Regions from separate parts of the Actinopolymorpha sp. B17G11 genome, predicted to be linked through region 2. Evidence: riboswitches for the same ligand, from Rfam matches in the RefSeq annotation. Region 2 holds a riboswitch; each other region holds the start of a gene.
The links. A riboswitch is a leader RNA that binds a small molecule or an ion and turns the genes downstream of it on or off. The one in region 2 is predicted to bind cobalamin.
Positions count from the first base shown of each region.

Region 1 (3,271 bases), on a different contig from region 2:
GCTGGGCACCCGCGGCGAGTGGATGTCGTACACCCCGGGCCCGATACCTCGCTGGTAGCCCGCCCGTGCGAGGTCGGCGACGAGTTCCATCCGGGACCGGGCCGCCTCCACGCTGGTGACGTCGGCGTCGAGCGCGTCGATGGTGTCGACGATCTCCCCGAACTCCGAATAGCACATGTGCGAGTGGATCTGGGTGCCGTCGGAGACCCCTGACGTCGCCAGTCGGAACGCCGCGACCGCCCACGCGACGTAGTCCGGTTGCTGCGCCGCTCGCAACGGCAACAGCTCCCGCAGGGCCGGCTCGTCCACCTGGATGTAGCGGATGCCCGCCGCCTCCAGGTCGCGGATCTCGTCCCGCAGCGCCAGCGCCACCTGCTTCGCGGTGTCGGCGAGCGGCTGGTCGTCGCGGACGAAGGACCACGCGAGCATGGTCACCGGGCCTGTCAACATTCCCTTGACAGGCTTCGTCGTCCGCGACTGTGCGTACGTCGTCCATTCCACCGTCATCGGCTCGGGCCGGGACACGTCCCCTGCGAGGATCGGTGGCCGGACATAACGACTGCCGTACGACTGGACCCAGCCATGATCGGTGCTCGCGTAGCCCGCGAGGCGTTCGGCGAAGTACTGCACCATGTCGTTGCGTTCGGGCTCGCCGTGGACCAGCACGTCCAGCCCGACGTCCTCCTGCAGGGCGATCACCCGGTCGATCTCCGCCCGCATCGCGGCGTCGTAGTCGGCCGCGGAGATCCGACCCGCCCGCAGATCGGCCCGTGCGGCGCGGATCTCCTTCGTCTGCGGGAACGACCCGATCGTCGTCGTGGGCAGCAACGGCAGGTTCCCCACCGCCTTCTGGGTGGCCGCCCGGGCGGCGAAGTCGCCTCGTGGCGTGCCCTCGCCCAGCGCGGTGATCCGGGCTCGCACCCGCGCGTCAACCGCACCTTGCCGGGCCGTCGCTCGGGCGCGCGTGGCCGCGGAAAGCTCCGACTCGATCGCGGACCGACCCTCCCGCAGCGCGCGGCCCAGCAGGACCACCTCGGCCACCTTCTGCCGGGCAAACGCCAGCCGTTCGCGAAGGTCCGCCGGCAGGCCCCGCTCCAGGTCGAGGTCGAGCGGGACATGCAGCAGCGAGCACGAGGTGCTCACGACCAGCTCGCCGACCGAACCCAGGAGCGAGGCGGCAGTGGCGAGAGCGCCGGAGAGGTCGGTACGCCAGACGTTGCGGCCGTCGACCAGGCCGGCGAAGAGCGTCTTCCGCGCGAGTCCCGCGCCGGCGATGCGTGCGACGTCGGCCCGGCTGGTCACGAGGTCAAGCGCAACGCCCTCCACCGGCGTACGACCGAGAGTCTGCAGCGCGTCGCCGATCGCCCCGAAGTACGTGGCCACGGCCAGCTTGGGTCGCCGCTTCGGAGGCAGGCCGCCGAGCCGGTCGTAGGCCGTACGGACGGCCTGGATCTCCTCGGGTGTCCGGTCGGCGGCGAGCACCGGCTCGTCGAGCTGCACCCAGGTCGCCCCGGCGGCCGCCAGCTCCGCCAGCAGGTCGGCGTACACGTCGAGCAGGCCCGGCAGCAGGTCGAGCGGCCGGAACCCCTTGGGCGCTTCAGTGTCAGGCTTCGCCAGCAGCAGGAAACTGACCGGGCCGAGGAGCACGGGGCGGGTGTCGATCCCGAGCGCCGCCGCCTCGCGGTACTCGGCGACCGGCTTCCGCGCGGCGTCGCGGTCGAGCCGGAACGCCGTCTCCGGGCCGAGCTCCGGCACGAGGTAGTGGTAGTTGGTGTCGAACCACTTGGTCATCTCCAGTGGCGGCACCCCGGCGGTGCCACGGGCCATCGCGAAGTAACGCTCGAGCCCCTCCAGGCCGGCGAACCGCTCCGGGATCGCGCCGACAAGTACCGCCTGGTCGAGCACGTGGTCGTAGAGCGAGAAGGTGTTGGACGGGATGTCGTCGACGCCGGCGTCGCGCAGCGACTCCCACGTCTGCCGGCGGAGTTGGACGGCGGTCTGGTGAAGAGTCTCGGCATCGGATCGGCTCGCCCAGAATGCCTCCGCCGCGCGCTTGAGCTCGCGCCGTGGGCCGATCCGGGGATATCCGAGCACGGTCGTACGTACTGCCATGGAGTCCTTCCCTCGGGAACTCAGATAGCGGACCGCGACGCCGGGGCGGCGCGCGGGCGGTCGGCAGGTCTTCGGACTCGTGGGCGCTCTGCGCTCTGCCTACTGGCCGTCGCTTCCCAGGCGACCGATGATGTCGGCCCAGTGCGTTCGTACGGCGGTCGTTCCCACTCACCGCTGCGGGGCAGTCCCGGAATCCCACCGGGTTCCCTCTTACCTCGCCCGGCCGGTCACGAAGGGTCGTGCCGGTCGAGCGAACCAACCACACCTACGACCATAGCGCCCAGGGCCCACGGACCGTTGCAGCCCGGCTGAAGCACAGGGCGGGCCTCGGCAGCGGCCTTGTCAGAAGGTGATGAGCGGGTCGCCTACCAGGTCGGCGACGAAGTTGACGAAGAAGAAACCGAAGAACAGGACGTTCAACAGCAGGATCACGGTGTGCCAGGGGCGCGGACGTGCGGGCTTCGGCAGTTGCCGGTTGAGATAGATGAGCATGAACGGATAGATCAGGGCGCCGAAGTTCGCCATGTTCGCCGACCACTGGACGAGGCCGACCGGCACCGCCAGGTGGATGACGATGCTGATGATCACGAGCAGCAGGATCATGAACGGGTAGTAGAACTTCCGTGGATCGCCCTCGATCCACGCGCGCAGCCTCGAACTCGTCGCGTGCGAGGCGTCCGTGGTGGTTCGTACCATCGCCTCGAAGATGCCCAGTTGGGTGCTGAAGAGGACGAAGACGCCCATGAGCAAGGCGACGTAGAAGACGAACGTCCCGTACTCGCCGCGAAGGACGTCGGCGACGAACGTCGGAACGGTCTCGGGGGTCGGCCCTTCGCCCCGGATCTCCACCGCGCGCGCCATCAACAGAGTGGGGAGAAGCATGCCGAGCATCGCACCGACGAAGAAGACGCCCCACATGTCGGTGAGCAGCAGGCGGTACCACCGCCGCCACAGGGCACGGTTCTTCGCGTCGTCGGGGAACGTGATGCCGCTTGCGAGGACGGCGTTCCGGTCGCCACGCAGACCGCTCAGGAAACCGACCCGGTGGCCCATGCCGTAGCCCTTGTCACGGTAGTGGCTCATGATGTACCAGTTCAGCCCGGACGCGAGGGCAGTGAAGCCCGCGAGGCCGCCGAGCTCGGTGGCGGTGATGCCGGCA
Region 1 is NZ_JBEFTW010000033.1:56,461-59,731, forward strand. Features, by position in the region: gene metE (5-methyltetrahydropteroyltriglutamate--homocysteine S-methyltransferase) at 1-2,112, opposite strand, end outside; cobalamin riboswitch at 2,158-2,387, opposite strand; gene ABN028_RS27230 (Nramp family divalent metal transporter) at 2,455-3,271, opposite strand, start outside.
Region 1: it holds a riboswitch for cobalamin, as region 2 does, so the genes downstream of both, metE (5-methyltetrahydropteroyltriglutamate--homocysteine S-methyltransferase) here and ABN028_RS20690 (ribonucleoside-diphosphate reductase subunit alpha) in region 2, are expected to answer to the same signal.

Region 2 (3,271 bases):
CGCGCGTGGTCGGCAGGGATGGTCCGTACGCCGGCCTGTGACGACACCGACACGAACTTGTCCTCGCCCTGGGAGGCGTCGCCCCATCCGATCGTGGCGGAGTCCGGCGCGAGATCCCCGACGACCGAACGACGGAAGTCCGAGTTGCCGTCGTAGAACATCAGAGCCCCGGCCATCGTGGCGTAGTCGCGGAGTTGGTTCGCGAAGTCCGGTTTCTGCTCCACCACGAGGTCGTGCCGCAACCGCGACCAGTACGTCTCCTTCACCCAGCGGTCGTCCTTGCCGCGTACGTCCGCGACTCTGCGCAGGCCGTGCTGCTTGGCGACCGGCTCCAGGGCCTCCTCCACGGCGACCGCGCCCGTCAGCCCCGCGACGGTGGTGGCGACGTTGATGGACGGCTCGGCCCGGCGGTAGAGGACGTACCGGTCGATGGGGCCGCCGTTCGTTTCCTGGCTGGTAAAGCGGTCGACCAGTGTCCAGAGGTCGTTGACCGGGATCAGCTCGATGTCGTAGCGCTCGGCAAGGTCGGCCAGCCACACCGGGTAGCCGACACCGGGCACGTCGAGATAGATGCCCGGGACGTCGTTGTCGGTCCCGCCCCGGCACCGGCGCGCCAGCTGGCCCTGAAGAGTTCCGGCCAGGACGCGTTCCTCGGGCCTTAGCGCTCCTTCGCCGATCACGTACAGCCTGGTCGGGCGGACCCCCTTCGGATACAGCGCGTCGGCGGCCTGCTGCGCGCCGGGAGCCAAGAGCGCCGTCCCGGTGGGGGCTGCGGCGGCTGCCGGGCCGGCCTGGGAGACTCCCGTGGCTCCCCACACGGCGGCACCGGCCGCTCCCCATGCCGCCCTGCCGAGTGCCTGTCGTCGGGACATGCCGGGTCGATCGTTCATGGCGGACACAGCCTTCCGTCGCGAGCCGGGGCCCATCGCTGCGTGGTTCAGGATCGCTCGCACCGTACTGAGCCGCCTCCCGGCCGGCCAGGATTCGTCCCTACTCGGACGTGCCGAGCCGGTGCCGGCGAGGCGACCACGCGACCCTTCCGCCTTCCGCAGCGCGACACGCGACACACCGCATCTTGGGTTCCACGGTGTTGTCCGCCCCTACATGTAGCCTCTAGCTCGCTGGTGGTTCCTGCGGCCGTCCAGGCCGTCGGAGCCGCGGCGACACCCCGTCACCGGGGCGTCGCCGTCAAGAGGGAACCCGGTGCGAGTCCGGGACTGCCCCGCAGCGGTGAGCGGGAACGAACGCCATCACCGGTGGTGATTTCCGGTCGTGCTTTCTGCCCCTTGTGGCGAAGGTGCGGCCTCGTGTGGTCGCGAACGCACGGATCCAGCCGGTCAAGCACTGGACATGGACGCATGTCTGGGAAGCGATGGCCAGTAGGAAGCACCTGCCCGCGAGTCCGAAGACCTGCCACCAGTGCGCGTACCTCCCTAGTGCGCGCCGCCCGCCGGCCTCGAGGGAAGAGCCCGGGATGTTCCGCCGTCACGCCGTGCCGCCTTCGTGTGCGCTCGGCAGGCCGGTGTCGCGCATCTTCTTCCCAGGCTCGACGGGCACCGTCGATCGAGCTCGCAAGGAGACAGCGTCCATGTCAGCAACCCATCCGCACACCCAGGTCGTCCGCAGGGACGGCGCGACGTCGCCGTTCGACGCGTCGAAGATCGCGGTCGCACTAACGAAGGCGTTCCTCGCCGTCGAAGGTCCGCAGGCGAGTGACTCGACGAGGGTCCACGAGACCGTCGAGGAGCTGACCCACCAGGTGGTGACCTCGCTCACCCGGCATCCCGACCTCGGCCGGATCTGCCACATCGAGGACATCCAGGACCAGGTGGAGCTCGCCCTCATGCGGGCGGGTGAGCACCGGGTGGCGCGGGCGTACGTGCTCTACCGCGAGGAGCACGCCCGCGCCCGGATCGAACGTGAGCACGCCACTGTCAGCGACGAAGCCGAGAGCCAGGCCGTGCCCGACGTACGGGTGAAGGGACCTGACGGCGAACTGCAGCCGTTGGACCTGGGGCGCCTCACCCACCTCGTCGAGGAGTCCTGCGCGGGTCTCGAGGCGGTGTCGGCGAGCTCGGTCCTGACCGAGGTCCACCGCAACCTCTACGACGGGATCACGCTCGCCGAGTTGGAGCTTGCGCTCGTCATGGCGGCGCGGACGTTCGTCGAGACCGATCCCGCGTACTCCCACGTGAGCGCCCGGCTGCTGCTCGACAAGCTCCGGCGCGAGGCGTTGACGTTCGTCTCCGGCACTCCCGACGAGGCGAACCACGAGGAGATGGCCGCGCGGTACCCCCGCTACTTCCGCGACTACGTGCGCCGCGCGGTCCGGTCGGAGCTGCTGGACCCGGAGCTGGAGCGTTTCGACCTCGACCGGCTCGGAGGGGCGATACGGCCCGAACGCGACCTGGCGTTCCAGTTCCTGGGGCTGCAGACGCTCTACGACAGGTACCTCATCCGTGGCTATCCAGAAGCAGGGGCGACGGCTGAGGCCGACGGGCAGAGCCAGGGCAGCCGGTTCGAGCTCCCGCAGGCGTTCTTCATGCGGGTGGCCATGGGGCTCTCGCTTCGCGAGGACGACCCGGAGGCCCGCGCGATCGAATTCTACGAACTGCTGTCGTCGTTCGACTTCATGTGCTCGACGCCGACCCTGTTCAACGCGGGAACGACCCGCCCGCAGCTCTCCTCGTGTTTCCTCACGACGGTGGCAGACGACCTCGACGGCATCTTCTCCGGAATCAGGAACAATGCCCTGTTGTCGAAGTACGCCGGCGGGCTCGGCAACGACTGGACCCCGGTCCGCGGAATGGGCGCCCACATCAAGGGCACCAACGGCCATTCGCAGGGCGTCGTGCCGTTCCTCAAGATCGCCAATGACACCGCGGTCGCCGTCAACCAGGGTGGGAAGCGCAAGGGTGCGGCCTGCGCCTATCTGGAGACCTGGCACATCGACATCGAGGAGTTCCTCGACCTGCGGAAGAACACCGGTGACGACCGGCGGCGTACGCATGACATGAACACCGCCAACTGGATTCCCGACCTTTTCCTGCAACGGGTCGAGGCCGACGCGGAATGGACGCTCTTCTCCCCCGACGAAGTACCCGATCTGCACGGCCTCTACGGACCAGCCTTCGCCGACGCCTACGAGGCGTACGAAAGGAGCGCTGAACGCGGCGGGATCAAGGTCCACCGCCGGGTACGCGCGGTCGACCTGTGGCGTCGGATGCTCACGATGCTGTTCGAGACGGGTCATCCGTGGATCACGTTCAAG
Region 2 is NZ_JBEFTW010000021.1:3,907-7,177, forward strand. Features, by position in the region: gene ABN028_RS20685 (GxGYxYP domain-containing protein) at 1-890, opposite strand, end outside; cobalamin riboswitch at 1,113-1,432, shown strand; gene ABN028_RS20690 (ribonucleoside-diphosphate reductase subunit alpha) at 1,523-3,271, shown strand, end outside.

Region 3 (3,271 bases), on a different contig from region 2:
CCCCAAGCGCCGCGATGCCGAACAGGCACGCAAGGCACGCGTGTCGGCACCGCGTGACCGCAAGGAAGCCATCCGCCAGCAGCGGGAGAAGGCCCGCGCCGAGCGGGCGAAGGTCCAGCAGGCGATGGTGACCGGCGACGACCGCTACCTCCCGGCACGCGACAAGGGCCCGGTGAAGAGGTTCTGCCGCGACTTCGTCGACTCCAGGCGTACTCCCGCGGAGTATCTCCTGCCCTACTTCCTGGTGATCTTCATCGTCATGACGATCCCCATGCCGCAGGTACAGATCGTCGCCACCTACCTGTGGCTGGTCGCGATCATCGTCGTACCGATCGACCTGATCTTCATGGGACGCCGGCTGAAGCGGCAGTTGCGCGAACGCTTCCCGGACGAGAGTCACCGGGGTGCCGTCGCCTACGGCGTCATGCGGGCCACCCAGATCCGCCGGCTCCGCATGCCCAAGCCGCTCGTGAAGCCCGGCGAGACGATCTGAACGACGCCGCGACCGACGCGTCCGGCGAGGTGGTGCGAGCTAGTCGGCGGGATGCAGGCTCATCGGCCCGTAGACCTCGCGCCCCGACTCGAGCAGCACCACCTGGTCGACGCCCACGGCGACGAGATCACGCCAGCACTCACCGACCCAGCTCTCCGCGTCGCTCTGCGAAGGGAATTCGCTGCGCGCCAACTCGCCAGCGTCCACAGGGTTGCCCTCGGCGTCCTCGAGCCGCCACGTCCACGTCATGGCAGGTGAGCCTAGTGGAGGCCCCCACCCTCCTTTGACTTCCGGGTGCGGGCGTGAGACCGTCCGTCCAGCACTACCGCCATGGGGTTGTGGTCGAAAAGGCCACCACCAGCAGGGGAAGCCGGTCCGAGTCCGGCGCTGACCCGCAACCGTAGGCCGCGTGCCAGGTCGCTCGATCCACTGGCTCGATCCAGGGGTTCGACACCAGGCGCCCGCGGCAAGCCGGAGCACCTGACCATGGCGGCCGGCTCCACACCACCCGTCGAGGTCTGCGGGCGGAGCCCGGGTCAGACACCCGAGCCCGCCCTCGGCTCCAGGCGTACGCCGCCTGCGTTGCCGGGGGCATCTCTCGTGTGTGGTCCGGTTCCCGCATCGACCGTGACCGAACACCGTGAGAGGACATCGATGCGGTCCGAGATCCGCCGCCGTCGTCGCGCCGGCCTGCTGTACGCCACGCTGGCCGTTCCGTTCTTCGTCGTACTCTGTGCCGCTGTACTCGCGGCCGTACTCGCCGCTGGCACCGGCACCGCCCACGCGGATGCGTACCGCTTCTGGGGCTTCTACCAGTGGCAGGACGACGCCTGGGCACTGGCAAAGTCCGGCCCTTCCGGCGTCACCCCGAAGGACGGTGCCGTAGAGGGATGGCGGCTCGCCGTCTCGGGCGAGAAGACACCGCCGCGCCTGCCGCGGGCCGCCGGAGACTTCGATCAGATCTGCGGGTCGACACCAGCCGAGACAGGCAAGAAGCGCGTTGCCGTCGTCGTCGACTACGGCCTCGCCGGCGAGGCCGAGGGCGAGCCGGAGCCACCGGACGCCCGCGGTGCATGCGCGGTGGTCGACGCGAAAGCCAGTTCCGCGCAGGTGCTCGCCGCCATCGGTGAGGTACGCGAGCAGAAAGGGCTGGTCTGCGCCATCGACGACTTCCCAGCAACCGGGTGCGGCGACGCCGTCGACTCGGTGCCGGAGTTCCCCACGCCCGAGCCGAGCGTCTCTCTCGCGCTGCCCGCGGCAGCCGCTCCCGCCGGGGACTCCAGCCCAGCTGAGTCTTCAGAAACCGCCGCGAGCGCGGACGCCGAGTCGGATGGGTTCCCAGTCCTGCCGGTGGCAGCCGTCGCGGTCGTGGTCGTGCTGATTGTCGGTGGGTTCATGATCCGGCGTCAGCGCAACGCCGACGCCGGCTCGGCGGGCTGACGGGCCGACCCGTGCGTGCAGCCCATCGCCCCTCCTTCGCCCGGAACCTGCACCCGGGCGCGTGGTGGCTGTGGGCGCTCGGGCTCGCCACCGCCGCCAGCCGGACGACGAACCCGCTGCTGCTCGCCTTGCTGCTGGCGGTTGCGGGTTACGTCGTGGCGGCCAGGCGATCGACCGCGCCGTGGGCCAACTCCTATGCGGCGTTTCTCAAGCTCGGGTTGGCGGTCATCGTGATCCGCGTCGTGTTCCAGGCGGTGTTCGGCGCCGCCGTCGCCGGCCGGACGGTCCTCTTCACCCTGCCCGAGCTGCCCCTGCCGGAGTGGGTCGACGGCATCCGGATCGGCGGCCAGGTCACCGCGGAGGCGCTGGCATCGGCGGTGTACGACGGATTGCGGCTCGCCGCGATACTCGGCTGCGTCGGGGCGGCGAACGCGCTCGCCAACCCCAAGCGCCTGCTCACGCACGTGCCTGGAGCGCTCTATGAGCTGGGTGTCGCGGTCGTGGTCGCCATGACGTTCGCACCTCAGCTCGTCGCCGACGCGGCGCGGGCGCGGGCGGCCCGCCGGCTGCGCGGCCAGCCGGACCGTGGCCTGCGCTCGGTCCGTGCCACCGCCGTACCCGTCCTGGAGGGAGCTTTGGAACGCTCCCTCGCGCTGGCGGCGGCGATGGACTCACGGGGATACGGCCGGCTCGGCAACGTGACCCGGCGGGCCCGCCTGCTCACCTCCGGCCTCGTCCTCGGGGGCCTGATGGGTATCTGCGTCGGCGTCTACGGGCTCCTCGACGCCGGTGCCACCCGAACCCTCGCCCTGCCCGCTCTCGGCGCGGGGCTCGTCACCGCGTGCGCCGGGTTGATGCTCGGTGGCCGGCGCACGGTCCGGACGAGGTACCGGCCAGATCCGTGGGCCCTGCCGGAATGGCTGGTCACCGCCAGCGGCGTTGCCGTCGCCGCTGGCTTCTTGTGGGCATCCGTCGCGGGGGGCGGCGACCTCGTCGCCAGTACCGTGCCGCTCACGGTGCCCGAGCTGCCGATGATCCCCACCGTGGCCGCGCTCCTCGGCCTCCTGCCCGCGTGGTTGGCTCCACCTCCCCTACCGGTGAGCGACGAGGCGCCCGCCGGCCAGCAGGCGGACGACGAACACACAGACGACCAGCGGGCGGGCGACAAACAGGCAGACGACCAGCGGGCGGGCGACCGACGGGGGAAGGTGCAAGCGTCATGATCCGGTTCGAGTCGGTGTCGATGCGCTACCCGGGGAGCGCGAGCCCGGTCCTGCGCGACGTGACGTTCGAGATCGCCGAAGGCGAACTGTGCCTTGTCGTCGGCCAGACCGGCAG
Region 3 is NZ_JBEFTW010000011.1:11,577-14,847, reverse strand. Features, by position in the region: gene ABN028_RS13740 (DUF3043 domain-containing protein) at 1-493, shown strand, start outside; gene ABN028_RS13735 (hypothetical protein) at 533-742, opposite strand; cobalamin riboswitch at 808-996, shown strand; gene ABN028_RS13730 (SCO2322 family protein) at 1,148-1,933, shown strand; gene ABN028_RS13725 (energy-coupling factor transporter transmembrane component T family protein) at 1,945-3,156, shown strand; gene ABN028_RS13720 (ABC transporter ATP-binding protein) at 3,153-3,271, shown strand, end outside.
Region 3: it holds a riboswitch for cobalamin, as region 2 does, so the genes downstream of both, ABN028_RS13730 (SCO2322 family protein) here and ABN028_RS20690 (ribonucleoside-diphosphate reductase subunit alpha) in region 2, are expected to answer to the same signal.